2 regions of the Streptomyces sp. NBC_00207 genome follow, and region 2 is predicted to be linked to the other one. Evidence: riboswitches for the same ligand, from Rfam matches in the RefSeq annotation. Region 2 holds a riboswitch; the other holds the start of a gene.
What was found. Region 2 has a riboswitch for S-adenosylmethionine ahead of OG472_RS14775 (aminotransferase class V-fold PLP-dependent enzyme). Riboswitches for the same ligand answer to the same signal wherever they lie in the genome.
Positions count from the first base shown of each region.

Region 1 (15,166 bases), 1.4 Mb from region 2:
CAGTTCGCGTACGACGGTGCCGACCGGGCCGCCCGTGAAGCCCGTCGCCGTCACCTCGTGGCCGAGCGCGGCCAGGACGCGGGCGACGTTGATCCCCTTGCCCCCGGGACGTTCGGTGACGGCGGCGACCCGGTGCGAGGCGTGCGGGAGCAGCCTCGGCACGCGGTACGTGACGTCGAGTGCGGTGTTGAGCGTCACGGTCAGGATCATGGGCACCCCCGGGTCTGTTGCTGCCGGGATCATGCCAAACGCGGGGCGGTCGGCCCAGCCCTCGGGCCCACCGCCTTCGCATCTACAGCCGCTTGGCCGTCAGACCGCCGCCGCGGCGAGGGGGCTGACGACCCATTCACCGCGCCGCATGACGCCCTTGACGTCGAAGGCGGCGTCGAGGACGACGAGGTCCGCGTACTTGCCGGGCTCCAGCGAGCCGATCTCGTCGTACAGGCCGATGAGCTTGGCCGGGTTGGCGGAGATCGCCTGGACCACGGACTCCACCGGCAGCTTGTCGAGGGTCACCGAGCGCTTGAAGGCGGTGTCCAGGGTCAGCGTGGAGCCGGCGATGGAGCCGCCCTCCACGAGCCGGGCCACACCCTGCTTGACCTCGACCTCCAGCGGGCCGAGGTGGTAGGTCCCGTCGCCGAAGCCGGCGGCGTCCATCGCGTCGGTGATCAGCGCCACGCGGTGCGCGCCCGCGTGGTGGAAGGCCAGTTCCAGGGCGGCCGGGTGCAGGTGGGTGCCGTCGTTGATCAGCTCGACGGTGATCCGCTCGTCCTCCAGCAGCGCGGCGATCGGGCCGGGTTCGCGGTGTGCGAGGGGCGGCATCGCGTTGAAGAGGTGGGTGGCCACGGTCGCGCCCGCGTCGATGGCGGCGCGCGTCTGCTCGTACGTGGCGTCCGTGTGCCCGATCGCGGCGATCACCCCGTGCTCGGCCAGCAGCCGTACGGAGTCCAGGCCGCCCGGCAGCTCGGTGGCGAGGGTGAACATGCGGGCGGTGCCGTGCGCGGCGTCGATCAGCTTGCGGACCTCGGCCGGGTCGGGGTCGCGGAGCAGGTCCTCCTTGTGCGCGCCCTTGCGGCAGGGGTTGATGAACGGCCCCTCGAAGTGGATGCCCGCGATCTCGCCCTGCCGGGTCAGCTCGGCGAGCAGCCCGGCGCGCCGGGCCAGTTCGTCCAGGTCGCCGGTGACGGTGGAGGCGATCAGGGTGGTGGTGCCGTGCTCGCGGTGGGTGCGGACGCCCTTGAGGACGTCCTCGGCGGTGCCGGAGGTGAAGGAGGCGCCGCCGCCGCCGTGGTTGTGCATGTCCACGAAGCCCGGGACGATCCAGTGCCCGGACAGGTCCACGGTCCGCGAGCCCTCGCGGGCGCTGCCGGCGATGCGGTCGCCGTCGACGATGACCCGGCCGTTGGCCACGGTTCCGGTGGGCAGCACCACCCTGGCACCGGAGAGAACAGTGCTGTGTGCGCTTCCGGACATCAGGCAGGTACCTCCGTGGCGAGTAGGTCCCAGGCGAGCAGCCCTGCGCCCAGGCAGCCGGCGGTGTCCCCGAGGGCCGCCGGCACGATGTGGGGGAGCCGCTGGAACGTCACGCGCTCCTCCACGGCCGTCCGTAGTGGTGTGAACAAGGTTTCCCCCGCCTCGGCGAGCCCGCCACCGATGATCAGCGTGCGCGGGTCCAGCAGGGTGATCGCGGTGACCAGTCCGTCGGCGAGGGCGCCGACGGCGGCCAGCCAGACTTCCCGGGCGCGCGCGTCGCCGGACTCGACGGCCTTGGCGCAGTCCGCGGCGTCGGCCCCGGGGTCGCCCGAGGCGGCCGCCCAGGCGCGGCTGACCGCGGCGGCGGAGGCGAGGGTCTCCAGGCAGCCATGCTGGCCGCAGCCGCAGGCGGGGCCGCCGGGGCGTACCACGATGTGCCCGATCTCGCCCGCGTAGCCGTGGGCGCCGGCCTCGATGCGGCCGGCGATGCCGATGGCGCCGGCGATGCCGGTGCCGAGGGGGACGAAGAGGAAGCGGTCGGCGCCGCGGCCGGCGCCGATGCGGCCCTCCGCGAGTCCGCCCGTGCGCACGTCGTGGCCGAGGGCCACCGGGATGCCGCCGAGGCGTCTGCTGAGCAGGGCGCGCATCGGCACGTCGCGCCAGCCCAGGTTCGCCGCGTAGACGGCGATCCCGTTGTCGGCGTCGACGATGCCGGGGACGGCGACTCCGGCGGCGGAGGCGGTCCGTCCGAAGCGGTCCCGGCCGGTGTCGAGCAGCTCGGCGGCGAAGTCCTGGATCGTCTCGACGACGGCGTCGGGGCCCCGGTCGCGGCCGGTGGCCCGGCGCGCTTCGTGGAGCAGGGTGCCGTCGTCGGCGACGAGGGCGGCCTTCATCCCGGTGCCGCCCACATCGAGGGCGATGACGTGTTTCACGGGTTTCACAGAGACAGTCTCGCGTGCTCGGCGGGGAAAGGTCTAGTCCATTGGGAGGGATTGTTGAGTGGCCATACAAATTGGGGACCCTGGTCGGGATCCGGATGTGGACGAGCCGCCAAAGTGGTGTAGACCTTACGTGGATCGTACGTACAACAAGGGGTGGATCGAGAACTGTGAAGGGCCGTTACCTGAGCCTGGCCGCGTCCGGCGCCGCGCTGTGCCTGACTGCCGTGACGCTGACGGGCTGCGGAGCCCTCGGCGGACTCACCGAAGACAACGAGGTGACCCTGCGGGTCGTGGCGGCCGACTACGGGGACAATCCGCAGAACTCCTCGGCCGCGTACTGGAAGGGCCTCGCCGAGGGCTTCGAGAAGGCCAACCCGGGCGTCAAGGTCGAGGTCTCCGTCTTCTCGTGGTCCGAGGTCGACGCCAAGGTCGCCGGGATGGTCAAGGCCGGCAAGGCCCCCGACATCGCGCAGATCGGCGCCTACGCCGACTACGCGGCCGCCGGCAAGCTGTACTCGGCGTCGGAGCTGCTCTCCGTGAAGACCGAGGCCGACTTCCTCGGACCGCTCGCGGACGCGGGCAAGGTCAAGCAGGTCCAGTACGGGCTGCCCTTCGTGTCGAGCACCCGGCTGCTCTTCTACAACGAGAAGCTGCTGGCCGACGCGGGCGTGATCGGCAAGGACGCCAAGGCCGGCTGGCAGCCGAAGAGCTGGGCGGACCTGGAGGCGGCGGCCAAGAAGCTCAAGGGCGCGGGCGTGCCCACCCCCTTCGCGCTGCCGCTGGGCCGCGAGGAGGCGCAGGCCGAGACGATGATGTGGATGCTCTCGGGCGGTGGCGGCTACACCGACAACGAAGAGCAGTACTCCATCGACTCCGCCGACAACATCAAGACGCTGGAGTTCCTGCGGGACAAGATGGTCGGCCAGGGGCTGACCGGACCCGTCGAGCCGGGGAAGCTGGACCGGCAGGCCGCCTTCGACGCCTTCACCAAGGGCGAGGTCGGCATGCTCAACGGACACCCGTCGCTGATGAAGCAGGCCGAGGCCAAGGGCGTGAAGTTCGGCATGGTGCCGCTGCCGACCGCCACCGGGTCCGACGAGCCGGCCATGGGCGTCGCGGACTGGGTCATGGCCTTCAAGAACGGCCACCGCGAGCAGTCCGGGAAGTTCCTGGACTTCCTGTACCAGCCGAAGAACGTGGCGGCCTTCACGGACCAGTACGACCTGCTGCCGGCCACCACCAGCGGCTACCAGGCCAAGCAGGCCGCCACGAGCGGTCAGGCGGCCAAGCTGAAGCCCTTCCTGACGGCGCTGCCCGGCTCGCGGCTGTACCCGGTCGGCAAGAAGTCCTGGGCCGGCGTCAGCGAGGACATCAAGCAGGACATCGGCAAGACCGTCCAGCCGGGCGGACAGCCGGCGAAGGTCCTGGAGGACATCGCCACGGCGGCGCGGGCGGCGGACCCGAGGTAGCGCCGGCCGGTGCGGCGGGGCCGATGCCGGCGGTCCCGATGCCGGCATCGGCCGCTGTCGGCGTGCGGCGTTAATCTGGCGGTATGACGGACGACGGGCAGCTGACGGCCACGGAGGCCGCGGTGCTCGCGTACGAGGGACGTACCTGGCCCGGGCCCGGAGCCAAGGAACGGGCCATACGGGAAGGACTGGGGATGACCCCCGTCCGCTACTACCAGCTGCTCAACGCGCTGATGGACGACCCGCGGGCGCTGGCCCACGCACCGGGCACGGTCAACCGGCTGCGGCGGATCCGCGAGGCCCAGCGGGCCCGGCGATAGCCCCTGCCCGTGCCATAGCCGTCGCCGGGCCGGGCCGTTAGGGTCGTCCGTATGGGGAGCCATCCGCACGACCTGCCGATGCCCGTCACCGCAGCCGGACGCGAGGGACTCGAAGCCCTGCTCCGCGCACCCCGCCGGTCCGTGGTCGCCCTGGACTTCGACGGCACCCTCGCCGACATCGTCCCGGACCCGGACCAGGCCAGAGCCCACCCGGGAGCCGTCCCGGCCCTCTCCGCACTCGCCCCCGAGGTCGCCTCGGTCGCCGTGATCACCGGCCGGCCGGCGGGCGTCGCCGTCCGCTACGGGGGCTTCGCCGGGGTCCCCGGACTGGAACACCTCGTCGTCCTCGGCCACTACGGCGCGGAGCGCTGGGACGCGGTCACCGGGATCGTGCACGCCCCGGCCGAGCACCCCGGGGTGGCGGCGGTACGGGCCGAGCTGCCGGGGTTCCTCGACTCGATCGGGGCCTGGCGGGGCACCTGGATCGAGGAGAAGGGCCGGGCGCTGGCCGTGCACACCCGCCGGGCCGCGGACCCCGCGGCGGCCTTCGCGGCCCTGCGCGAGCCCCTGGCGGAGCTGGCGGCGCGGCACGGGCTGATGGTGGAGCCGGGCCGGGCGGTCCTGGAGCTCCGTCCCCCGGGCATGGACAAGGGCGTCGCCCTGACGGAGTTCCTGGCGGAGCGGGACGCGGAGGCGGTGCTGTACGCGGGCGACGACCTGGGTGACCTGGCGGCGTACTCGGCGGTCGAGAAACGCCGGGCCGACGGCCTCCCGGGCCTGCTGGTGTGCAGCGGCTCCGCCGAGGTCCCCGAGCTCGCCGCGCGGGCCGACGTGGTCCTGGCCGGACCCGGCGAGGTGGTCGCCTTCCTGGCCGCCCTGGCCAAGGCCGCCCGAGCCTGACCAGGCCGTAGGCCCCTGCCGCACCGCTGCGGGGGCCAGCCTCCGGACCCCCGCTCCTCAAACGCCGGCGAGGCTGGAGAATCCAGCCCCTCCGGCGTTTGAGGAGTGGGGGTCCCCCCGGACGGAGTCTGGGGGAGGGTCTGGGGCGGAGCCCCAGCAGCGGCGCGGGCGCCGAAGTACGTGGTCAGGCGCGGCGCCGTCGCCGGGGGCCAGCCCCCGAACCCCCGCGCCTCAAACGCCGGCGAGGCTGATGTGGCCGGTCACGGCAGGAGGTCGGTCAGTTGGGCTGCGAACCAGGCGGCCGGGGGGAGGGCCGTGGCGGCGGCGGCCAGGCGCTTCGTGCGTTCCGCACGCTCGGCGTCCGGCATGCCCAGCGCCGTGTGCAACGCCTCGGCCGTCGCCGACACGTCGTACGGGTTCACCGTCAGCGCGTCCTGGCGGAGCTCCTCGTACGCCCCCGCCCCGGTGGACAGCACCAGCACGCACCCCGCCTCCGACACCACCGGGATCTCCTTCGCCACCAGGTTCATCCCGTCCCGCACCGGGTTCACCAGCGCCACGTCCGCCATCCGGTACACCGCCAGCGACCGCGCGAAGTCGTCCTGCACCGACACCAGCACCGGCTGCCAGTCCGCCGTCCCGAACTCCTCGTTGATCTCCGCCGCCAGCTCCCGCACCGACTGCGTGTACGCCCGGTACACCTCGAGGTCCTGCCGCGACGGGTACGCCGAGGCCAGGTGGACGACCCGGCCCCGCCACTCGGGGTGGACCGTCAGCAGTTCCCGGTACGCCAGCAGCCCCCGCAGGATGTTCTTCGACAGCTCGGTCCGGTCCACCCGGGCGATCGTCTTCAGGCCGCCGACCTCCGCCCGCAGCTGCGCCAGCTTCTCGTCCACCTCCGGCCGGTGCGCCAGCGCCCGCAGTTCGTCCGCGTCCACCCCGAGGGGGTAGCCGGTCACTTCGGTGAACTGCCGCTTCCCGTAGCCGCGCCCGTCCGGGGACGCCCGGCGGTGCCACACTCCCCGCTCCGGGGACCCGGACGGGAAGTACGCCTCCGCGATGCCGTCCGCGTCGTCCCTGCTCGCGCCGGTGGCGAAGTTGGACGCCCACCTCCACGTGTGGAAGCCCAGCCGGTCCGCGCCGAGCATCCCCCACACCAGCTGGCTCTGGATGTCGTCCGGGATCATCTCCATGAACTCCCGCGAGGCCCACGGCGTGTGCGTGAAGTGCCCGATCCGCAGGTCCGGCCGCAGCTCCCGCAACTGCCCGGGGACCAGCGCCAGGTGGTAGTCCTGCACCAGGACACGGGCCCCTTCCGCCGCCTCTTCGGCGAGGGCGCGCGCGAAGGCCTCGTTGTACGCGACGTACGAGCCCCACCGCCGCCGGAACTCCGCGTCGAAGACCGGTTCGCGCGGGACGTCGTACAGGTGGTGGTGTGTGAACCAGAGCACGGAATTGGCGATGCCGTTGTAGGCGGCGTCGTACACCGTGGGATCGATGTCCAGCATCCGGACGCCCGGCTCGGCCACCCCCCGGCGGACCGCCTCCCGGTCCGCCTCCGACAGGGCCGCGCAGATCCACAGCGCCCCCGGCTGCTCCGCGAGGGCCGCGGAGAGCCCGGAGACGAGACCGCCCCCGCCGCGCCGGGCGCTGAGACCGCCTTCGGCATCGATCGCGTACGAGAGGGGGCCGCGGTTGGCGGCTACGAGTACCTGAGAAGCCATGCGGCGAACCTAGCCCGGCCCGCACTCGCTCAAACTTTCCAGACCGACGTCACGCCACGCGGCGCAGCGCGTACTCCTTGATGTCCAGCATCGGCGGCCGCTCCTCGGTGTCCACCGGGTACGTCCGCGGCACGAACCCTTCCGGCCCCCGCTCGAACTGCGTCAGCTCCGGCCGCAGGAGGTGCCCGCGCGACAGGCGCACCAGGGCCGTGCGGTAGATCGCCGCGGCCATCCGGCCGAGCGCCTGCCCGCCCTGGTGGCGGTGGACGCGTACGCCCACGTCCACCTGGGCGAGCGCGTCCAGCCCGACCGTGTGCAGGGCGTCGACCAGCAGGCCCAGCTCGACGCCGTACCCGACGGGGAACGGCAGCCGCTCCAGCAGGGAGCGGCGTACGGCGTACTCGCCGCCCAGCGGCTGGACGAAGCCGGCCAGCTGCGGCCAGTGCAGGTTGAGGAGGGGGCGGGCGACCAGTTCCGTGACCCGGCCGCCCTGGCCGGGGGCGTCGCCGAGCGGGCGGTCGTACATGGCCTTGACGAACTGCACGTCCGGTTCGGTCAGCAGCGGTCCCACGATCCCCGAGACGAAGGCGGAGGAGAAGTCCCGCAGGTCGGCGTCGACGAAGCAGACGATGTCCCCGCTGGTGGCCAGCAGCGAGCGCCACAGCACCTCGCCCTTGCCGGGCAGCGCCGGGATCCTCGGCAGGATCTCGTCGCGGTGCACCACCCGGGCTCCGGCCTTCGCCGCGACCTCCGCCGTACGGTCGGTCGAGCCCGAGTCGATCACGATCAGCTCATCCACCAGGGGGAACGGCAGTCCCTCGATCAGCTCGCGCCGGATGACCTCGACGATCGCGCCGACCGTCGCCTCCTCGTCCAGCGCGGGCAGCACCACGCTGACCGTGGTCCCGGCCGCCCGTTTCCGGTCGAGCAGCTGGTCGAGCGGTCGGTCGGCGGCTGACCAGGAGCGGTCTGCCAGCCAGCGCTCCACCTCTTCCAGCACCCTCAGCACTCCCTGCTTGTCGGCGTTATCGGCCGTTATGTGATCCATCTCGCGGTTCGGACGGCTGTCTCAACCGCCCGGCCCTTCGGTTACAGTCTTGAACAACGCGAAGGACCACCGCATGCCGGGGGTCCCCGCGTACAAACGCACCGGCGCGCCACAGAGCGCGTGTGCCGGTGCCATACCGCTCATCCAGAGGGGCAGAGGGACACGGCCCGTTGAAGCCCCGGCAACCCTCCAGTCGGTTCTCGCGATCGCTCGTCAGCGACGTCAGCGAGGTCCCCGGCTAGGGAAGGTGCCAATTCCGTCTCATGGCGAAGTGCGCCATGGGGAAGATGAGGAGAAAGGGCCTCGCCATCATGGCTGCACAGACTGTCGCCACCTCTGTCGATCTCGGACCTGCCAACGGTCTTTCCTGTCGCGAGTGCGATACCCGCTTCGAGCTCGGCCCCATCTTCGCGTGCGCCGAGTGCTTCGGACCGCTGGAAGTCGCCTACGACCTCCCGACCGGTGACCCCAAGGCCCTGCGCGCCGCGATCGAGGCCGGCCCCAACAACATCTGGCGTTACGCGCCGCTGCTGCCCGTCCCCGCGGACGTGGCCTCCAAGCCGAGCCTGAACCCGGGCTTCACCAAGCTCGTGGACGCCGCCAACCTGGCCAAGGAGCTCGGCGTCACCGGCAAGCTCTACGTCAAGGACGACTCCGGCAACCCGACGCACTCCTTCAAGGACCGCGTCGTGGCCATCGCCGTCGAGGCCGCCCGCGCCTTCGGCTTCACCACCCTCTCCTGCTCCTCCACGGGCAACCTGGCCGGCGCCGTCGGCGCCGCGGCCGCCCGGGCCGGCTTCCGCTCCTGCGTGTTCATCCCGCACGACCTGGAGCAGGGCAAGGTCGTCATGGCCGGTGTGTACGGCGGCGACCTGGTCGGCATCGAGGGCAACTACGACGACGTCAACCGCTTCTGCTCCGAGCTCATCGGCGACCCGCTGGGCGAGGGCTGGGGCTTCGTCAACGTCAACCTGCGCCCGTACTACGGAGAGGGCTCCAAGACCCTCGCCTACGAGATCTGCGAGCAGCTCGGCTGGCAGCTCCCCGACCAGCTCGTGATCCCGATCGCGTCCGGCTCGCAGCTGACGAAGATCGACAAGGGTCTGCAGGAGCTGATCAAGCTCGGCCTCGTCGAGGACAAGCCGTACAAGATCTTCGGCGCGCAGGCCGAGGGCTGCTCCCCGGTGTCGACCGCCTTCAAGGCCGGTCACGACGTGGTCCGCCCGCAGAAGCCGAACACCATCGCCAAGTCCCTCGCGATCGGCAACCCGGCGGACGGCCCGTACGTCCTGGACATCGCCCGCCGCACCGGCGGCTTCGTCGAGGACGTGAACGACGAGCAGGTCGTCGAGGCCATCAAGATCCTCGCGCAGACCGAGGGCATCTTCGCCGAGACCGCGGGCGGCGTGACCGTCGGCGTGACGAAGAAGCTCATCGAGAACGGGCAGCTCGACCCGACGCTGACCACCGTCGTCCTCAACACCGGCGACGGCCTCAAGACCCTGGAGGCGGTGGCCGCGGAGAGCGGGCAGACCGCCACCATCCGCCCGAGCCTGGACGCGTTCCGCGCCGCCGGCCTGGCCTGACCATCTCCCCCTGCTCTACCGGAAAGGCAGTAGCGCCATGAGCGTCAACGTCCGCATCCCCACCATCCTGCGCACCTACACCGGCGGTCAGGCCGAGGTGCCCGCCGAGGGCGCGACCCTCGCCGAGGTCATCCAGTCCCTGGAGGCGAGCCACCCGGGCATCGCCGCGCGCGTCCTGGACGACCAGGGCAAGCTGCGCCGTTTCGTGAACGTCTACGTCAACGACGACGACGTGCGCTTCGAGGGCGGGCTGGAGGCGAAGACGCCGGACGGCGCCGGCGTCTCGATCATCCCGGCCGTCGCGGGCGGCTGCTGATCCCGTCGGTCCCTTTGTCACCTGATAGGTGACACGCGCAAACCGAAATTGCCCCCTCCGCTAAAAGCGGAGGGGGCAATTCTGCTTGATTGGGCGCGGTAGAGTTGGGGAAGTCCCCTCCGCCGGACTTGCCCGCCGCATATGTGCGGGTCGCGTGAGGGTCGACATCGGGTCAACATGCAAGTGCGGTATGGGGCTTTGGCGAGATATGCGGGGCCCGAGTTGCCCTGACGTATGGCAAATTTTCACTCTATTTCAATGTTTCCCCGTGTCCAGAATTCTCGTCGGATTGACCTGTTGCAGACAGCACTCGCGCAGATACATTCAGCCTCGGTCGACGCGTTCCGACGCAAGTTCTGACCCGGGAACGCGAAGTGCGTTCCCGCGCAAGGGCCAGTAATAGGGGAGTTAGGCATGGCTCAGGGCACCGTCAAGTGGTTCAACGCGGAGAAGGGCTACGGCTTCATCGCGGTCGACGGTGGTGCGGATGTGTTCGTCCACTACAGCGCCATCCAGATGGACGGGTACCGCACCCTTGAAGAGGGTCAGCGGGTCGAGTTCGAGATCTCGCAGGGCCAGAAGGGTCCGCAGGCGGACATGGTCAAGCTCGCGCTCGGCTAGTCCTGGAGCATCGACCACCGACGCTCGGTCTTCCGTGGAAGACCCCCGGAAGACCCACGAGGGGCCCACATCCTGGACACGGGATGTGGGCCCCTCGCGTTGTGTGCCCGGTAGTGGCGGGGCGTTCACCCGAGCCGCTTGCACTCGGAGGGGTCGAGTGCTAATCATTGGCGTTAGCACTCTCCCGGTGAGAGTGCTACTGAACGAGGACCGGGTCGGTGAGGCCCGCAGGGTCCGGTGGGAAGGAACCGCCGGGCACGCAGGCCGTCCGTCGCGGGCGCGGGCGCGGTCCTGGGAGCAATCCACCGCTGTCCGGGAGGACCACTTCAGATGGCCAAGATCATTGCGTTCGACGAGGAGGCCCGTCGCGGCCTCGAGCGTGGGATGAACCAGCTCGCCGACGCCGTCAAGGTCACCCTTGGCCCCAAGGGTCGCAACGTCGTCCTTGAGAAGAAGTGGGGCGCCCCCACGATCACCAACGATGGTGTCTCCATCGCCAAGGAGATCGAGCTCGAGGACCCGTACGAGAAGATCGGCGCCGAGCTGGTCAAGGAAGTCGCCAAGAAGACGGACGACGTCGCGGGCGACGGTACGACCACCGCCACCGTGCTCGCCCAGGCGCTCGTCCGCGAGGGCCTGCGCAACGTAGCCGCCGGCGCCAACCCGATGGCCCTCAAGCGTGGTATCGAGAAGGCCGTCGAGGCCGTCTCCGCCGCCCTGCTCGCCCAGGCCAAGGATGTCGAGACCAAGGAGCAGATCGCTTCCACGGCCTCCATCTCTGCCGCCGACACCCAGATCGGCGAGCTCATCGCCGAGGCCATGGACAAGGTCGGCAAGGAAGGCGTCATCACCGTCGAGGAGTCGCAGACCTTCGGTCTGGAGCTCGAGCTCACCGAGGGCATGCGCTTCGACAAGGGCTACATCTCGGCGTACTTCGCCACCGACATGGAGCGCATGGAGTCGTCCCTCGACGACCCGTACATCCTGATCGTCAACTCCAAGATCGGCTCGGTCAAGGACCTGCTGCCGCTCCTGGAGAAGGTCATGCAGTCCGGCAAGCCGCTGCTGATCATCGCCGAGGACGTCGAGGGCGAGGCCCTGTCGACCCTGGTCGTCAACAAGATCCGCGGCACCTTCAAGTCCGTCGCCGTCAAGGCCCCGGGCTTCGGCGACCGCCGCAAGGCCATGCTCGGTGACATCGCCATCCTCACGGGCGGCACGGTCATCTCCGAGGAGGTCGGCCTCAAGCTGGAGAACGCCGGTCTCGACCTGCTCGGCCGCGCCCGCAAGGTCGTCATCACCAAGGACGAGACCACCATCGTCGACGGTGCCGGTGACAGCGACCAGGTCGCCGGTCGCGTGAACCAGATCCGCGCCGAGATCGAGAACTCCGACTCGGACTACGACCGCGAGAAGCTCCAGGAGCGCCTCGCGAAGCTGGCCGGCGGCGTGGCCGTCATCAAGGCCGGCGCCGCGACCGAGGTCGAGCTCAAGGAGCGCAAGCACCGCATCGAGGACGCCGTTCGCAACGCGAAGGCGGCCGTCGAGGAGGGCATCGTCGCCGGTGGTGGCGTGGCCCTGCTGCAGGCCTCCGCGGTCTTCGACAAGCTGGAGCTCGAGGGTGACGAGGCGACCGGCGCCAACGCCGTGAAGCTCGCCCTGGAGGCCCCGCTGAAGCAGATCGCCGTCAACGGTGGTCTCGAGGGTGGCGTCGTCGTCGAGAAGGTGCGCAACCTTCCGATCGGTCACGGCCTGAACGCCGCGACCGGCGAGTACGTCGACATGATCGCCGAGGGCATCATCGACCCGGCGAAGGTCACGCGCTCTGCCCTGCAGAACGCCGCGTCCATCGCCGCGCTGTTCCTCACCACCGAGGCCGTCATCGCCGACAAGCCCGAGAAGGCCGGCGCCGGCGCCCCGGGCGGCATGCCGGGCGGCGACATGGACTTCTGATCGACCCCTGGCTCCGGCCACCGGTTGATCGGCTGTTCTCGAACGAGGGCGGCACCCCCCACGGGGGGTGCCGCCCTCGGGCGTTCCCCCGGCCGGGTCGGCATAGGCTGGGCGCATGGCTGATCTCTTCGTCAAGATCTGCGGGCTCAAGACCGCGCGGGACGTCGATGCCGCGGTGGCGGCCGGGGCCGATGCCGTGGGCTTCGTGTTCGCGCCCGGCAGTCCGCGCACGGTCGATGCCGCCACCGCACGGGAGCTCGCCGCGCGGGTGCCGGACTCGGTGCTCACCGTCGGGGTGTTCCGGGGGCAGGCGGTCGAGGAGGTGCGCCGCTTCGCCGAGGAGAGCGGCGTACGGGGGGTGCAGCTGCACGGCGAGGAGGGCCCCGAGGACTTCGCGGCGCTGCGCGCCGGGGGCCGGACGCTGCTGCGGGCCACCGCCGAGCACGTGAAGCGCTGCGGCGAGTACGGCGAGGACCTGCTCCTGCTCGACGCCCCGGACCCGGGCTCCGGCAAGCCGTGGAACTGGGGCTCGGCGGACTTCACCGCGCCCGAGGGGCGGTGGCTGCTGGCCGGCGGGCTGAATCCGGGCAATGTGCGGGAGGCGGTCGAGGTGACCGGGGCCTGGGGTGTGGACGTGTCCAGCGGGGTGGAGCGCGAACGCGGGGTGAAGTCGCCGGAGTTGATCCGCGCCTTCGTCGAGGCCGCGCGCGGTTAGCCGGGGCTCCAAGTTTTTGTAGTGACCGTTACGGAAATCGTGTTACGGTCTTTCTGTAGTGATCATTACGGAATTTGGGGGACCCATGCAGAACAAGAACGCGCTGGTCACGGGCGGCAGCAGGGGCATCGGCCGGGCCATCGCCGAGCGGCTCGCCGCCGACGGGGCCACCGTCGTGCTGACGTACGCGAACGACGAGGCGGCGGCCCGCGAGACCGTGGAGCGGATCACCGGCGACGGCGGCCGGGCCCACGCGCTCCACGCGCAGCTCGGGCACCACGGCGACGCCGCCGCGCTCTGGGCGGCGTACGACGCGCTGGGGCTCGACGGGGTCGACATCATCGTCAACAACGCCGGCACAGGACTGCCCGTTCCGCTCGGCCAGGTCGCCGAGGAGGACTTCGACCGGGTCTTCGCCGTCAACGTACGGGCGCCGTTCTTCGTGGTGCAGGAGGCCCTCGGGCGGCTGCGCGACGGGGGCCGGGTCATCAACATCTCCAGCGGCGCCGCCCGGATCGCGATGCCCGAGATCCTCGCCTACGGGGCGACCAAGGGTGCGCTCGACACCCTCACGCTCAACCTGGCGAAGGCCCTCGGCCCGCGCGGGATCACCGTGAACTCGGTGGCCCCCGGCATCGTCGACACCGACGTCAACGCCGACTGGCTGCGCGGCAACGCGGAGGCCGAGGCGCACGCCGCCTCGCTCGCCGCGCTCGGCCGGGTCGGCCGCCCCGAGGACATCGCCGACATCGTCGGCTTCCTCGCTTCCGACGACGCGCGGTGGGTGACGGGGCGGGTGGTCGACGCGACCGGCGGCGCGGGCCTCTGAGCCGCGTCCGGGCCGGCGGCCCGGCGGGGACGGACCGTCAGGTCGCGGGCATCGCCTGCCGCCAGACGGTCATGTCCCCGGAGATCCATTGGGGCATCCCCGCCACGTCTGCGGTCGACTTGAACTGGAGCACGTACAACCCGACGTCCCCCGCCTTGTTCCTGATGCAGAACTGGCTGCCGCCCGCCGCCCCGGCCAGCGTCCAGCTCCGGTCGGTCGTGAGCTCCAGCGTGGCCCGGCACGAGTCGAGGGATCCCTGCGTCTGGCCGTACAGCATGATGATCGTGGCGGTGTCGCTCTCCAGGCTGCAGATGCTCCTCTTGCAGCTCATGCGTATCTCTCCGCTGCGGTCCTGGCGCACGAGCGTCTCCCCCAGGGTGATCGAGCTCTGCTCGTCGTCCAGGCGCAAAGCGGGGTACGGGTTCGCCTTGGGCGGCTGGGACGCGCTCGGGCCGGGTGTGGCGGCCGCGCCGGCCGGGCCCGAGGCGGACACGGCCGGGCCGGGGGACCTGGCCGCGGACGCCTCCCCGTCGAGCATTCGCTTCGCGGATTCCTTGACCGTCCAGGCCAGGCCGCCCAGCACCAGCGTTCCCACCGTCATCGCCGCGGTGACGGCCACCGCGGCACGCCGCCGGCTCTTGCGCCGTTCCTCCGGCGTCTGCGGCGTGGGCCCCCAGACCATCGGCGTCGCGGGCCCCGTGGCGGGCTGCGGGGCCGGATCCGGGACCTCCACCTCAGGCCCCAGGATCTCCCGCCAGACGGCCGGGCTGCCGCCGCTCGTGTCGTCGGCGTCCTCGCCCAGCTGCTGTCGGCACCACTCCACGATCTCCGTCGGGGTGGCCCGCTTCTCGGGATCGGAGGCCAGGCACCGGGCGAGCAGCGGCTGCAGTTGCTCCGGCAGCCGGGACAGGTCGGGCTCGGAGTGCACGATCCGGTACAGCACGGTCATGGACGGACCGGTGCCGTACAGCGGCTCGCCGAGCGCCGCGTACGCCGCCGTCTGACCCAGCGCGAAGACGTCGGTGGCGGGGGTGGTCTCGCCCGCCAGCGCCTGCTCGGGGGCCATGTACTGGGGCGTGCCGATGGTGCCGCCCGTGGCCGTGGGCGCGGTGGTGTCGGACGCCGTCGAGATGCCGAAGTCGATGACCCGGGGCCCGTCGGCGGCCAGCAGCACGTTCGACGGCTTGAGGTCACGGTGCACGACGCCCGCGGCATGGATGGCCTGCAGGGCCTCGGCGATGCCCGCCACCAGCCACAGGAGCGCGGGCACC
Region 1 is NZ_CP130715.1:4,480,569-4,495,734, reverse strand. Features, by position in the region: gene OG472_RS21190 (1-phosphofructokinase family hexose kinase) at 1-210, opposite strand, end outside; gene nagA (N-acetylglucosamine-6-phosphate deacetylase) at 310-1,473, opposite strand; gene OG472_RS21180 (ROK family protein) at 1,473-2,405, opposite strand; gene OG472_RS21175 (extracellular solute-binding protein) at 2,582-3,883, shown strand; gene OG472_RS21170 (DUF3263 domain-containing protein) at 3,967-4,203, shown strand; gene otsB (trehalose-phosphatase) at 4,255-5,103, shown strand; gene OG472_RS21160 (trehalose-6-phosphate synthase) at 5,364-6,827, opposite strand; gene OG472_RS21155 (glucosyl-3-phosphoglycerate synthase) at 6,877-7,827, opposite strand; SAM riboswitch class I at 8,013-8,169, shown strand; gene thrC (threonine synthase) at 8,187-9,461, shown strand; gene OG472_RS21145 (MoaD/ThiS family protein) at 9,499-9,777, shown strand; gene OG472_RS21140 (cold-shock protein) at 10,192-10,398, shown strand; gene groL (chaperonin GroEL) at 10,729-12,351, shown strand; gene OG472_RS21130 (phosphoribosylanthranilate isomerase) at 12,467-13,066, shown strand; gene OG472_RS21125 (SDR family oxidoreductase) at 13,152-13,895, shown strand; gene OG472_RS21120 (serine/threonine-protein kinase) at 13,933-15,166, opposite strand, start outside.
Region 1: another riboswitch for S-adenosylmethionine. It lies ahead of thrC (threonine synthase); the one in region 2 lies ahead of OG472_RS14775 (aminotransferase class V-fold PLP-dependent enzyme).

Region 2 (15,166 bases):
TGCCGAGCCCGCTCCGGCGATGGGACGCCACGTGAAACCGCTCCCTTCCGCTGTGTGTGGCCCGGGTCCGCCCCCCGTGGACGGCCTTGTGCCGGGTTCCGCGCTGGCAGACAGTAGCCGGACGGTCACATGCCGACCAACGACCGCCGGAGGGCGCACACGGCGACGCCCCGCAGGAGACGCAGGTCACCGGCGGGGCGTGTGGTCGCAAAGGGGCCGCGGAATTCGCCCGGATGGGCGGTGTGCGGCGCGTCAGCCGACGCGGACGCCGAACTGGAACGGCATGTTGTCCATGGACTCGTACTTGATGCCGCTGCGCGGGTTCGAGGCGTGCAGCGTCATGTTGTTGCCGGCGTAAAGGCCGACGTGGTGCAGGTCCCCGTAGAAGAAGACCAGGTCACCGGGCTGGAGCTGGCTGCGGCTGATGCGGGTGCCGTCATTGACCTGAGTGAAGGTGGTGCGGCTGATGCTGACGCCGGCCTGCTTGTACGCCCACTGCGTCAGCCCGGAGCAGTCGTAGACGTTGGGACCGGTGCCGCCGGACTGGTAGGTGAAGCCCAGCTTGGTCTTCGCCGCGGCGAGGGCGGCTCCGGCGCGGCCGGAGGCGCTGACGTTGCCGAGGTCGACACGCTGGCCGTCGGCGCGGCTGGCGCGCGCCTCGTCGTCCTTGAGCGCCGCGCGCTCCTGCGCCGTCAGGGTGTTGAGCAGGGCCTGGGCCGCGGCGAGCTTCTCCGTGGAGACCTTCTTCTTCTCGCCGAGCTCCTTGCGGGTGGCGTCGAGGTCGGCGAGCTTGCCGGCGGCCTCCTGGCGCTGCTGCGCGAGGCTGCGCTGCTTCGCCTGGATCTTCTGGACCGCCTCGACCTGCTTGCCGCTCAAGTGCTCGAGGGAGGAGGCCTTGTCGAGGTAGCTGTCGGGGTCCTCGGAGAGGAGGAGGGCGAGGGAGGGGTCGATGCCGCCGTTGCGGTACTGGGCGCTGGCCATCGAACCGAGGGTGCTGCGCAGCTCGTTGAGGTCACCCTGGCCGCGGGCGACCTGGTCCTGAAGCTGGGCTATCTCCTTCTCGAGCTTCTCCTGGCGCTCCTTGGCCCCGTTGAACTTCTCGGTGGCCTGCTCCGCCTCTTCGTAGAGGGCGTCGACCTGGGTCTTGACCTCGTCCTTGCTCGGCTTCGCCGGAGCGGCGGAGGCGCTCTGGGAGGTGAGGGCCACCACGGCGGCGGCGGTGGCGCCGAGCACGGTCACACGAGTGCGGTTCGGCTGCTTGGGTCGACGGTGGGACGCCACGGAGGCGAGCTCCTTCTTCCTAGAGCCGCCGAAGAACGCAACTCGGCAGCACCTCCGCCGCCACTCCGAATGAGTGATCTACCGCACGAAGGTTTGACCGCACCCTAGTGACCTTGCTGTGATCAGTTCAAATCCCGCCAGGTAAAAACCCGCTCTCCGACCAGGTTCTTTACCTACAGTGCACGCTCTGTGCCGGGCACTTGACGGTACGTTCGCTACGGCGCCGGTCAATTCCGGCATTCGGGCGGGGAGTTACGAAACGCGCGAAAGCCGCTTCAGTAGCAAAGCGGACGTCACGGGCCGCGCACCCGCCTTGGCCACCCCGTCGGCGACCTCCCGGTCCGTCGAGACCACGACCACCGGCCGGCCGGGCGGTTCGGCGCGCACCAGCTGACGGATCAGCTCGTCCGCCGTCACGCCCGCCTTGGAGAAGAGCACCCGCACCCCGCGCGGCGGGGCGAGCAGCACCGGGGCCGCCAGTTCCGCCCCGTCGAAGACACAGGTCATCTCCGCGCCCGTCTGCGCGGCCAGCATCGACAGCCCGCCCAGCAGCCGCAGCCGCTGCTTCTCCAGCGGCATCGTCGGATAGCCGGTCTTGGTCACGTTGTAGCCGTCGACCACCAGATGGGCCTGCGGCAGCGCCAACAGCTGGTCCAGCAGCGCAGGATCGGTCTCCGACAGGGCGCGCGCCGCGATGTCCTTCGGCGTCATCCGGCCCGGCTCCACCGCGTCCACGGTGTCGGCCGGGCGCGTGTTCACGGGCGGCAGCGCCAGCTCGCGGCGCAGCCCCTGGGCCGCGTCCAGCACGGTGTCCAGCAGCAGCCGCAGCCGCATGTCCTCGATGCTGCGCCCCTCGCGGGTGGCCCGGCGCGAGGTCTCCAGCGCCGCCTCCACCTCCGCGAGGCGGGACTTGAGCCGCCGGCTCTCGCTCTCCGCGGCGGCCACCCGGGTGGCCGCGTCGCCGCGGATCCCGTCGACCTCGGCGGTCAGCTTGCGCAGGGCCGCCTCGCCGCGCTTGACGTCACTGAGGGCGCTGCGCAGCTTGCGCTGAAGCGATTCCGCTTCCTTGCGGGCCGCGTCCAGCTCCACGCGCACGTGCTCGCCGCCCGTGCGCTGCAGTTCCCGGGCGTGGGCCAGCTCCTCGCGCAGCCGCTCCAGCTCACGCCGGGTCTCCTCGCCGACCCGCTCGGCGTCGGCGCGCTGCGCCTCCTCGCCCGCGGCGGCCACCAGCTTGACCCAGCCGGCCGGCCTCAGGACGAACGCGGCGGCCGCCACGTCCAGCGGATCCGCGGCGGCGGGCGGCGCGCCCGACTCCAGCGCGGCGGCCAGCTCCGCCTGCGCCTCGCGCAGTTTCTCGGCGACCCGGCTTCGGAACACGGCGTCGGTCTCGACCGCCGTGGCCATGGCGTTGCCCGCGAACTTGGCGCGCCGGGTCGGGGTGAAACGGGCGTACTGCCGCAACTGCGCCGGCAGGTCCGCGACCGTCAGTGCGCCGAAGGCGTCCGAGACGAGCGCGACGACCCGCCGCCGCACGCCTTCCGGCAGCGGGCGGTCGAGCGCCTCGGCGGCGTCGCCGGCCGCGTCGGCCGGCTCAGCGCCGCTTGCTGGCTCCACAATCCGTCACCCCTACCGTGATCTACGTGTGGGCACGCCTCCGTCAGGAGTCCGCGCCCGGCCTGTCCACGAGCTCGATCTGGTCCACCGCGTTGCACCAGCGGCAGCGGACCGACTCGATGGTCTCATTGACCACCTCGCGCTCCTCGACCTTGGGCTCCCCGGCGAGGTCCAGGTGGACGTACTCGACGACCTTCGACGAACGGGTGACGTCGAAGCGCGTGAGGTTGCCGCACAGGGTGCAGCGCCACCGGGTGGTGTCGGTCGGCAGGGGAACCGTCATCAGGCCGCTCTCTCCTTCGTAGCTGATTCAATTAAAGCCGTCCGCGCCGCCGTCCGCGCAGCTCTCCGTGTCTGTCGGCGTATCTCGGCGTCGCTCTGCGGCGGTATTCCTCGGACGGCGGACCGCAGCTCGTAACCCTACGGCCTGCCACCGCCTCAGGTGGGTCCCGTTGCGTCATGCTCTGTCACATGATCGTAAGGTGGCGGGCCGTACGCGAGGCTGCCCGGGGACCGGTGGTCACCCATGCGCTGATCGCGGGCTGCGGTGTGGTGTTCGTACTCGGCCCTGCCTCGGGGCTCAACCCGGTCTACGGGACGGGCGACGAGCTGCTGGCGGCCGGTACCGCGTACTTCCGGCGCTGGGGCGTGGTCCCGGACGAGCTCTTCACGGGCACCCCGCGCGCCTGGCTGACCCCGCTGACGGCCCTGTTCGTCCACGGCAGCTGGCTGCACCTGCTCGGGAACATGCTCTTCCTCTACGTCTTCGGGGCGATGACGGAGGAGCGGATGGGCCGCCCGGCGTTCCTCGTCTTCTACATCTGCACGGGGTACGTGGCGCTGGCGGCGTACGCGGCGGCCAACGCGGGATCCCCGCAGACCCTGGTGGGGGCGTCCGGAGCGATCTCGGCGGTCCTGGGCGCCTTCCTCTTCCTGCTCCCGCGGGCGAGGGTGACGAGCCTGTTCCCCTTCTTGTTCTTCCTGCCGCTGCGGTTCCCGGCGTGGCTCGTGCTGCTGTTCTGGTTCGCCCTCCAATGGGTGGCCGCGCACCGGGCGGAAAGCGGCCCCGGGGTCGCGTACCTGGCCCATCTGGTGGGCTTCTCGGTCGGCTTCCTCTACGCGTGGGCCCGCTATCGGGGTACGACTAGAGTGAGGCGACCAGCGACGGCCACCGAGGGAGACAGCCAGCCGTGATCACCGCGATCGTGCTCATCAAGACCAGCGTGGACCGCATCCCCGAGATCGCCGAGTCCATCGCCGCGCTGGACAGCGTCAGCGAGGTCTACTCCGTCACGGGAACGTACGACCTGATCGCACTGGTCCGCGTGGCCCGCCACGAGAACCTGGCGGACATCATCCCCGGCCGCATCAGCAAGATCCCGGGCGTCGAGGCGACGGACACCCACGTGGCCTTCCGCACCTACTCCCAGCACGACCTGGAAGCGGCGTTCGCGATCGGCCTCGACGCCTGACGCCTCCGGCGCGGTCTGCGACTGACCCGCCTGCCCCGGCTTCACGACGCCTCAAACGCCGGCGGGGCTGGGATGGTGCCCCGGAGCGGAACCCGTAGGCCCGGCCGTCCGCGGGGCCCCTCCGGGACGTCTCCTCGTCGTCGCGCCTGCGGGCGCGAGCCGAGGAGATACTCCGGCGGGGCAATGCCCCACCGCCAATCCCAGCCCCGCCGGCGTTTGAGGCGCGGGGTCCGGGGCGGAGCCCCGTGCAGCGGCGCCGCACGTCAGACGGCGGGAACGCAGCGGCCCTCCTCCGTGCGGTACTGCCACTTGGCTCCGTCCGCGACGAGCTCCTTCACCGCGCGGACGAAGCGCTCCACGTGCTCGTCCGGGGTGCCCGCGCCGAAGCTGACGCGGATCGCGTTCAGGGAGCGCTCCCCCGGGGCCGCCTCCGGGGCGCCGCATTCGCCCTGGGCCTGCGGCTCGCTGCCGAGGAGGGTGCGGACCAGCGGGTGGGCGCAGAACAGGCCGTCGCGGACGCCGATCCCGTACTCCGCGGACAGCGCGGCGGCGAAGTGGGAGCTGTTCCAGCCGTCCACGACGAAGGAGATGACGCCGACGCGCGGGGCCTCGTCTCCGAAGAGGGACAGGACGCGGACCGCCGGGACCTCCGCCAGGCCCTCGCGGACCTTCGCGATGAGGTGGCGCTCGCGGGCGACGAGGCTGTCGAAGCCCGCCTCGGTCAGGGCCTTGCAGGCCGAGGCGATGGAGTAGACGCCGATGACGTTCGGGGAGCCGGCCTCGTGGCGGGCGGCCGTGGTGTGCCACTCGACGTCGACGCCGCCGTCCTCGCGCCGGGCCACCTTGCGGGAGGCGCCGCCGCCCGCGAGGTACGGCTCGGCCTGCTGCAGCCAGTCCGCGCGGCCGGCGAGCACGCCCGAGCCGAAGGGCGCGTAGAGCTTGTGCCCGGAGAAGGCGACCCAGTCCACGTCCAGGTCCCGGACCGAGACGGGGTGGTGCGGGGCCAGCTGGGCGGCGTCCAGGACGATCCGCGCGCCGTGGGCGTGCGCGGCGGCGGCGAGTTCCTTCACCGGCCACAGTTCACCGGTGACGTTGGAGGCGCCCGTGACGCAGACCAGGGCCGGGCCCTTGGGGTCTCCCCAGCTCGAAGAGCTAGGGGATGGCTCGCGGTCGGCGAGGGCCCGCTCCAGGGTGGCGACGGCCTCGTCCGGGGTGCGCGGGGCGTTGAGGTAGGTGACCTGCGCGTTCGTCCAGGGCAGCAGCGAGGCGTGGTGCTCGGTCTCGAAGACGAACACCTGGCAGTCGGCGGGGAGCACGGCGGCGAGCAGGTTCAGCGAGTCGGTGGTGGACCGGGTGAAGATCACCTGGTCGGCGGGGCGGCAGTCGAGGAACTCGGCGACCGTGACCCTGCTCTGCTCGAAGAGGTCGGTGGAGAGCTGCGAGAGGTAACCGGCGCCGCGGTGCACGCTGCCGTAGTACGGGGCGTAGGCGGCCACGTCGTCCCAGACCCGCTGGAGCGCCGGGGCGCTGGCCGCGTAGTCCAGGGCCGCGTAGGTGACCTCGCCGCCGGTGACGAGCGGGACGGTGACGTCCCGGCCGAGCACCGGCAGCGGCTCGGCACAGGCGGGACCCTCGGCGGTCGCGACGGAGGCGGTGGCCACGGAGGCGGAGGCGGCGGCGGCGTTCAGGAATGCGGACATGGCGGTATCTCCCGGCAGGCAGGGCTGAATGGCTTCGGTGTGTCCGTACGCGGGTACGGCCGTGCGGCCGTCCTGGGGGTCCCCCCGGACGGAGTCTGGGGGAGGTACGGGAGAGCCCTCGGGCCCGACCTGACGGTCGGCGGGGGTACACGGAAGTGACCCTGATCCGAGGGGTGAAGTAGGGGCGGAGTCGCCCTATCGCATTCGCTTGCTCACGGAAAAAGCTCCTCGAGAAGACCAGGACCCCTGGTGTCGAGGGATCCGCGCTTGCCGTAGGCCTTGCTGCCTACGACCTGGTCATCACCCGGGGCACCCCGCCACGGAAGGAGGGTTGCCGGACAGCAAGCCGGGGCCTAAACGCTGTCACTCGTGACCTGGTCAGCATCCTGCCACATGATCCTCCGTGCGCAAGACCCCGGTCCGAATGGCGGACCGGGGCCTTGGCTCGAAACGATCGGCGGGCCGTCGGGGGCGGAGCCCCCGGCCCTCGCTACGCGTTGCTGGCCGCCACCCACCGCTCCAGCGCCGCACGTGCCGCACCCGAGTCGATGGACTCCGCCGCGCGGGTGATGCCGGCGGCGAGCTGCTCCTCCAGCGTGCCCGTACCGGGGTCCAGGGCCACCAGGGCCGCCGCCGAGTTCAGCAGCACGGCGTCGCGGACCGGGCCGGTCTCGCCGGCCAGCAGGCGGCGGGCCACGTCCGCGTTGTGCGCGGGGTCGCCGCCGGCCAGCGCCGAGACGTCGACCAGGTCGATGCCGATGTCGCGCGGGTCGAAGACCTGCTCCGCCACCTTGCCGTCCCGGACCCACCACACCCGCGAGGTCGCCGTCGTCGTCAGCTCGTCCAGGCCGTCGTCACCGCGGAAGACCAGCGCGGAGGAGCCCCGTTCGGCGAGCACGCCCGCGATGATCGGAGCCATCCGGGGGTCGGCCACGCCGGTCGCCTGGGCGCGCACCCGGGCCGGGTTGGTGAGCGGGCCCAGCGCGTTGAAGAAGGTCCGGATGCCCAGTTCCTTGCGGGCCGCCGCCACGTGCCGCAGCGCCGGGTGGAACTTCACCGCGAAGCAGAAGGTGATGCCGGCCTCCTCGGCGACCTCCACGACCCGCGCCAGGCTGAGGTTGAGGTTCACCCCGAGCTTCTCCAGGACGTCCGAGGAGCCGCTCGCCGAGGAGGCGGCCCGGTTCCCGTGCTTGACGACCTTGGCCCCGGTTCCGGCCACCACGACCGCCGACATCGTCGAGATGTTCACCGTCTTGGCCCCGTCGCCGCCCGTGCCGACGATGTCCACCGTCCGGCCCGGCACCTCGATCAGGTTGGCGTGCTCGTACATGGCCCGTACGAGGCCGTTGATCTCCGCGACCGTCTCCCCCTTCGCCCGCAGTGCGACGGTGAAGCCGGCGATCTGCGCGTCGGTGGCCTCCCCGCGCATGATCCGGTCCATGGCCCAGGCAGTGTCGTCGGCACGCAGGTCCTGGCCGGTCAGCAGAGCGTCGAGGACGCCCGGCCAGCCACGGGCCGCCACGCTGTCGCCGCCTGCCGGGGTCACAACGTTCATGGTCCGCTCCTGCTGGTCGTCAAGGTTTCCACGTCGAATGGGACGGGTTAAGCCTATCCAGCCCGGAAGACGGCAAAGAGCCCCGTCCAGACACTGGACGGGGCTCTCGCCGTGGCGACACCAGGACTGACCTGAAATCAGTCCCTCATTCGGTCGTGCAGGGGATCAGTGGTGGCCGTGGCCGGCCTGGATCTCCTTGTACTCCTCCGCCGTGGGCTTCGGAATCTGATTGTTCTCACCGTAGAAGCCCTGGCTGAGCTTCGCGCGCAGCTTCTCGGTGGCCTTCACCTTGCGCTCGACACCGTTCTCGTCGACCGTCGGGCCGATCTCGACCGGCTTGTACTGCTCGTGCGCGGTGAGCTTGTGCAGCTGGCCCGCCGGGAGCGGCTCGTGGACCTCGACGAACTCACCGTGCGGCAGACGCTTGATGATGCCGGTCTCGCGACCGTGCAGCACCTTGTCGTGGTCCCGGCGCTGGAGGCCGAGGCAGATCCGCTTGGTGACGATGAAGGCGAGGACCGGGACGACGAAGAAGCCGATCCGGACGAACCAGGTGATCGAGTTGATCGACAGGTGGAAGTACTGGGCGAACATGTCGTTGCCACCGCCGATGAGGAGCACGATGTACTCCGCGATCCAGGCGACACCGAAGGCCGTACGGGTCGGGACGTTGCGCGGGCGGTCCAGGATGTGGTGCTCGCGCTTGTCCCCGGTGACCCAGGACTCGATGAACGGCCAGACGGCGATCGCACCCAGCACCAGCGGGAAGAGCAGCAGCGGGATGAACACGCCCAGGACGAGCGTGTGGCCCCACAGGTTGATCTCCCAGCCGGGCATGGCACGGATCAGGCCTTCCGGCATACCCATGTACCAGTCGGGCTGCGCACCGGTGGACACGTGGTCCGGGCGGTACGGGCCGAGCGCCCAGATCGGGTTGATCGTGGCGATGGCCGCGACGGCCGCGATGACACCGAAGACCAGGAAGAAGAAGCCTCCGGCCTTGGCCATGTAGACCGGCAGCAGCGGCATGCCGACGACGTTCTTGTTCGTCTTGCCGGGACCCGCGAACTGGGTGTGCTTGTGGTAGAAGACCAGGATCAGGTGGGCCACGAGCAGGCCCATCATGATGCCGGGCAGCAGCAGGATGTGCACCGAGTAGAACCGCGCGACGAAGTCGCCGCCCGGGAACTCCCCGCCGAACAGGAACATCGACAGGTACGTGCCGACGACCGGGACGGACAGGATGGCGCCCTGCATGAAGCGGACACCGGTACCCGAGAGCAGGTCGTCCGGCAGCGAGTAACCGGTGAAGCCGGTGAACATGCCGAGGACCAGCAGCAGGAAGCCGAAGATCCAGTTGACCTCACGCGGCTTGCGGAACGCGCCGGTGAAGAAGACGCGCATCATGTGCACGACCATGGCCGCGACGAAGATCAGCGCCGCCCAGTGGTGGATCTGACGGATCAGCAGACCACCGCGGACGTCGAAGCTGATGTCGAGCGTCGAGGCGAAGGCCTCGGACATCATGACGCCCTGCATCGGCACGTACGAGCCGTGGTACACGACCTCGTTCATGCTCGGGTGGAAGAACAGCGTCAGGTACACACCCGTGAGGATGATGATGATGAAGCTGTAGAGGCAGATCTCACCCAGCATGAAGGACCAGTGGTCCGGGAAGATCTTGCGCATGTTGGCCTTGGCCAGACCGTAGATGCCCAGGCGGCCGTCCGCCCAGTCCGCTACGCGCTCGCCGGCCGGCGCTTTGCGCTCGTTGTTGTCGCTGGTGCTCATCCGCGCTCCCAGAATGCAGGACCGACGGGCTCTTCGAAGTCGCCGAGCGCTTCGAGGAAGCCTTCGTCATTCACGCCGATCCGCAGCTGCGGAAGCGCGTGACCGGCCGGGCCGAAGATGACACGGGCGCCGTCGGAGAGGTCGAAGGTGGACTGGTGGCACGGGCAGAGCACGTGGTGCGTCTGCTGCTCGTACAGGCTGATCGGGCAGCCGACGTGGGTGCAGATCTTGGAGTAGGCCACGATCCCCTCGTGGGACCACTCCAGCTCCTGCTTGTCCTTGATGTCCTCCGGCTGGATACGGACGATCATCAGGGCGGCCTTGGCGATCTGGACCTGGAAGTCGTGCTGCTCCTCCTCCAGGCCTTCCGGCCTGACGAAGGTCAGCGACCCGACGAGCACGTCCTCGGGACGCAGCGGCTCGTTCGTGTTGTCGTTGATGAGCAGCTTGCCCTTGGCCCACACGGTCTTGCGCAGCTTCTGCTCGGGCAGCGGGCCCAGGTCGCGCATGATCATGACGGCGGAGAGCGGCAGCATGGCCAGCGCACCGAGCATCGTGTTGCGGATCAGGGGCCGGCGGCCGATGCCGGACTCGCTCGCGCCGTCGCGGAAGTCCTGCAGGACCTGAGCCTTGACCTCCGGCGGAGCGGCGATCTCGTGGCGCTCGGCGGCGACCTCCACGTCGGACATCAGGGTGCGGGCCCAGTGGACCGCGCCCGCGCCGATGCAGAAGAGCGCCGTGCCCAGCGTCATGCCCAGGGCGAAGTTGAGCGCGCTCACCTTCCCGATGGGGAAGATGTAGACGATCTTTCCGACCGGGAAGATCACGTAGGACGCGATGAAGCCGATCGTGGCCAGCATCGACAGCGTGAACAGCATCGCGACGGTGCGCTCGGAGCGCTTCGCCGCCCGCTCGTCGATGTCCTGGATACGCGGCTTGTGGACCGGAAGGCCCGGGTCGGCGAACGGGTCGTCCGCGACCGCTACGGCACCGTGGTGCGCGTCGCCCTGCTCGCTCGGCAGGTGCTTCTCTTCGGGAATCTCTTGGCTACTCATGACTTCTTGGCCTTAGCGGTGTGGGCCGCGACCCAGACGGCGACAGCGATCAGCGCACCCAGGGCGAAGATCCAGCCGAACAGACCCTCGGAGACGGGGCCGAGGCCACCGAGCTTCAGGCCGCCAGGGCTGACCGACTTCTCGCCGTTCACGTTCTGGAGGTACGCGATGATGTCCTTCTTCTGCTGCTCCGGCATGGTCTGGTCCGGGAAGGAGGGCATGTTCTGCGGGCCGGTCTGCATGGCCTCGTAGATGTGCTTCGGGTCGACACCCTCAAGGTTGGGGGCGTACTTGCCGTTCGTCAGCGCGCCGCCCTCACCGGTGAAGTTGTGGCACTGCGCGCAGTTGTTGCGGAACAGCTCACCACCCCTGGCGATGTCGGCACCTGCCGGGTCGTACTGCTTTGCGGTCGGCGTGATCGGACCGGCGCCGAGGGACGCGATGTACGCCGCCAGCTGGTCGATCTGCGCCTGGGTGTAGATGACGGGCTTCTTCGGCACCTGGGCGCCGGGCTGCTGGGCGGGCATGCGGCCCGTGCTCACCTGGAAGTCGACGGCCGCGGAGCCGACGCCGACCAGGCTCGGGCCGTCAGAGGAACCCTGACCGCCGGTTCCGTGGCAGCTTGCGCAACCCACGGCGTAGAGCTTCTTGCCCTCCTCGATGGCGAGGGACTGGGCGGTTTCATCGGCCTGCGCCTTGCCCGCGGGAGCAAAGGCGGCGTAAAGCCCCCCAGTGGCCGCCAGCGCGAGGAGTAGAACGACGACCGCCGCCAGCGGATGGCGTCGTCGTGCGGAGAGCTTTTTCACGGATTACCCCGGTGTCAGGATCTTCTGCGTCGGTGTGTCTGGATGGAGTGCCGGGTCTTGCCCGGTGACGTGTTCGCTACTTGATCAGGTAGATCGTGGCGAAGAGGCCGATCCAGACGACATCGACGAAGTGCCAGTAGTAGGACACGACGATGGCCGACGTGGCCTGTTCGTGGGTGAACCTCTTGGCCGCGTACGTCCGGCCGAGGACCAGCAGGAAGGCGATGAGGCCGCCCGTCACGTGCAGACCGTGGAACCCGGTGGTCAGGTAGAAGACCGAGCCGTACGGACCGGACGAGAGGCTCATGCCCTCGTGCTTGACCAGCTCGGTGTACTCGAACACCTGGCCGCCAATGAAGATCGCACCCATGACGAACGTGATGATGAACCACGTCCGGAGCTTCTTCACGTCACCGCGCTCGGCTGCGAATACGCCGAGCTGGCAGGTGAGCGAGGAAAGCACCAGGATCGTCGTGTTCGTCGCCGAGAAGGGCAGATTCAAGGCCGAAGCCTGTTCTGCCCAGTACTCGGGGCCTGTCACGGATCGCAGGGTGAAGTACATCGCGAAGAGGGCCGCGAAGAACATCAGCTCGGAACTCAACCAGATGATGGTTCCGACGCTGACGAGGTTCGGCCGGTTGACCGTCGGGTGCGCGTGCCCGGTATCTACTGTCGTTGCTGTCGCCACGACCGACATTATGTCGGTCGCTTATCCCGCCCTCACCCCGGGGGGTGCCGTTCGGAGTGTCAGCGGCGTGTGCAAGGCCCGAACGGCCCATCAGATGACCTCGGTGGGATGTCCCGTGCACATGTCCGAACCGATGTTGACAGCGCATCGGGAGGAGTAGCATCCCGCGCAACATCAACGTGATTCACGGGACACGTGGAGGAACGAAATGCGGGCGACTGCGCGGGTTCTGGTCTACAGCGACGACGCGGGCACCCGGGAGCAGGTGCGGCTGGCGGCCGGACGCCGGCCCGCCGCGGACCTGCCGCCGGTGGAGTTCGTGGAGTGCGCGACGCTGCCGGCGGTCCTGACGGAGCTGGACGCGGGCGGCATCGACGCGTGCGTGCTCGACGGCGAGGCGGTTCCGGCCGGTGGCATGGGCGTGTGCCGGCAGATCAAGGACGAGATCTTCCGGTGTCCGCCGGTGCTGCTGCTGATGGGACGCCCCCAGGACGCCTGGCTGGCCACGTGGAGCCGCGCGGACGCCGCCGTGACCCTTCCGGTGGACCCGGTGGAGTTCGCGGACGCCCTGGCGGGCGTTCTGCGCTCCCGGCTCTCCTCCTCGGCGGCCTGACGGAGCGCCTGCGGGCCCACGGCTTCCCCGCGGGCCCGCAGCGCGCTTCCCGTCACACGGTGGGCCGGAGGCGGGCCTGGTCCATCGGGGTGCGGCCTTCCTGGGTGCCCTTGAGGAGGGCGCTGCCCTGGCGCCAGTCCTTCCAGTCCATGTTCCAGTCGCCGAAGCCGTTGCCGAAGATGTCCATGTCCTCGCCGATGCTGTTGACCACCTGGACGATGTCGCCCTCGGTGATGTTCTCGTAGAACCAGGCGGCGTTGCCCGTGCTCATGCCGGTGCAGCCGTGGCTGACGTTCTCGTAGCCCTGGGAGCCGACGGACCACGGTGCGGCGTGGACGTATTCACCACTCCAGGTGACGCGGGTGGCGTAGTAGACGGGCAGGTTGTAGTACTCGCTGCCGCCGATGCCGACGGTGTCGCCGCGCATCTGGACGAAGTACTGCTTGCCGAGGACCACCTTGACCCCGTTGCGGGTGGAGAAGCCGGGCTTCCCGGTGGTCACCGGGATGGTGTTGATCACTTCTCCGTTGCGCTTGAACGTCAGGTAGTGCGAGGAGGCGTCGGTGGTGACCTCGACCCGGTCCCCGATCTCCAGCTTCAGCGGCTTGGACGCGACCCCGTGGAGCTCGTCGGTGACCCTGATGCCCTCCAGGTTGCTCCGTACGGAGACCGTGGAGTGGGCGGGCCAGTAGTCCTTCGGGCGGTAGTGCAGTTTCTTGTCGTCCACCCAGTGCCAGGCGCCCTCGACTCCGGCCGGGGCGTCGACGATCAGGCCCCGTTCCACGATCGCGCGGGCGGCCTTGTCCTTGACGGGCTCGCTGAGCTCGGCGGTGAGGGGCTGTCCGACGCCGTACTTGCCCTCGTCCGGGCCGAATTCGACCTTCAGGACCCCTTTCGACGGGGTCGTGTTGAAGGTGAGCGTGCGCTGCCCCGGGGCGCCCCGCTCGTCCTCGGTGCTCACGGTGACCGTGTAGCGGACTCCCGAGGCCATCGGGACCGTACTGTGCCAGCGGTCGCCGTTGGCGCTCAGCTCGCCCGCCAGGCGGCGGCCGTGGGTGTCCACGGCCAGCACGTCAGTGATCCGGCCGCCGCCGGCCTTGGCGGTGATCTCGAGGGGTTTGTCGGGGTCCACGGGGCGGCTGCCGGCGCTCTGGTTGGAGGCGACCTGATCGCCCGCGTCGTACGGGCGGGCGGACAGCGGGTTCTTGTCGCCGGACCCGCATGCGGTGGCGCCGGCCCCGAGGGACGCGACCAGCAGGGAGCAGCTGAGTACCGTCCAAAGACGCGGTGAGTGCTTCATGGGGCCAACGCTATGAAGATATGACAATTACGGCGCGCGGGGTGACTGCAAACGAGGGGCCCGGACTCCTCCGAAGAGGTGTCCGGGCCCCAAGTGCTCGCGCGGCACGCCGCGCGCAGGTGCTGCCTACTGGTTCGCGTTCTCACCGCGGTAGTACTCGTACACCCAGCCCCACAGGCCGATCACGATGATCGGGGCCGAGAAGTACATGAGCCACCAGCCGAAGATGACGCCCATGAAGGCGAGCGCGCCACCGATGGCCAGCGAGAGCGGCTGCCAGCTGTGCGGGGAGAAGAACCCCAGCTCGCCGGCCTCGTCGGCGACGTCGGCCTCCAGGTTGTCCTGGGCCATCTCGTCGACGCGCTTGGCCGTGAAGGCCAGGTAGTAGCCGATCATGACGCTCAGGCCGAAGGCCAGGAAGAGCGCGGTGGTACCGACGGGCTCCTTCGACCACACGCCGTACACGACGGCCATGATCAGGATGAAGAAGGAGAGCCAGAGGAACATCTTGCCCTGGATCTTCACTTGCCGGCCTCCTTGCCACCGGTGACGGCCTGGGCCGCGACGCTGTGGTCCTCGAGGTGGTCGAGGGCCGCGATCTCCGGGTGGTGCAGGTCGAAGGCCGGGGACTCGGAGCGGATCCGCGGCAGGGTGAGGAAGTTGTGCCGCGGCGGCGGGCAGGAGGTCGCCCACTCGAGCGAACGGCCGTAACCCCACGGGTCGTCGACCTCGACCTTCTTGCCGTACTTGGCCGTCTTCCAGACGTTGTACATGAAGGGAAGCATCGACATGCCGAGCAGGAACGAGCTGATCGTGGAGATCGTGTTCAGCGTGGTGAAGCCGTCGGCCGCGAGGTAGTCCGCGTAACGACGCGGCATGCCCTCGGCGCCCAGCCAGTGCTGCACCAGGAACGTGCCGTGGAAGCCGATGAACAGCGTCCAGAAGGTGATCTTGCCGAGGCGCTCGTCCAGCATCTTGCCCGTGAACTTCGGCCACCAGAAGTGGAAGCCGGCGAACATCGCGAAGACCACGGTGCCGAAGACGACGTAGTGGAAGTGCGCGACGACGAAGTACGAGTCGGAGACGTGGAAGTCCATCGGGGGCGAGGCCAGGATGACGCCGGTCAGACCACCGAAGGTGAAGGTGACCAGGAAGCCGATCGTCCAGAGCATCGGGGTCTCGAAGGACAGCGAGCCCTTCCACATGGTGCCGATCCAGTTGAAGAACTTCACACCGGTCGGTACCGCGATCAGGAAGGTCATGAAGGAGAAGAACGGCAGCAGCACACCGC
Region 2 is NZ_CP130715.1:3,093,126-3,108,291, forward strand. Features, by position in the region: gene OG472_RS14745 (NlpC/P60 family protein) at 1-31, opposite strand, end outside; gene OG472_RS14750 (NlpC/P60 family protein) at 253-1,281, opposite strand; gene OG472_RS14755 (NYN domain-containing protein) at 1,534-2,898, opposite strand; gene OG472_RS14760 (hypothetical protein) at 2,939-3,178, opposite strand; gene OG472_RS14765 (rhomboid family intramembrane serine protease) at 3,367-4,089, shown strand; gene OG472_RS14770 (Lrp/AsnC family transcriptional regulator) at 4,086-4,367, shown strand; gene OG472_RS14775 (aminotransferase class V-fold PLP-dependent enzyme) at 4,631-6,067, opposite strand; SAM riboswitch class IV at 6,326-6,442, opposite strand; gene trpD (anthranilate phosphoribosyltransferase) at 6,558-7,622, opposite strand; gene OG472_RS14785 (cytochrome bc complex cytochrome b subunit) at 7,788-9,413, opposite strand; gene OG472_RS14790 (Rieske 2Fe-2S domain-containing protein) at 9,410-10,468, opposite strand; gene OG472_RS14795 (c-type cytochrome) at 10,465-11,274, opposite strand; gene OG472_RS14800 (heme-copper oxidase subunit III) at 11,351-11,971, opposite strand; gene OG472_RS14805 (hypothetical protein) at 12,171-12,575, shown strand; gene OG472_RS14810 (Ig-like domain-containing protein) at 12,628-13,875, opposite strand; gene OG472_RS14815 (cytochrome c oxidase subunit 4) at 14,002-14,400, opposite strand; gene ctaD (cytochrome c oxidase subunit I) at 14,397-15,166, opposite strand, start outside.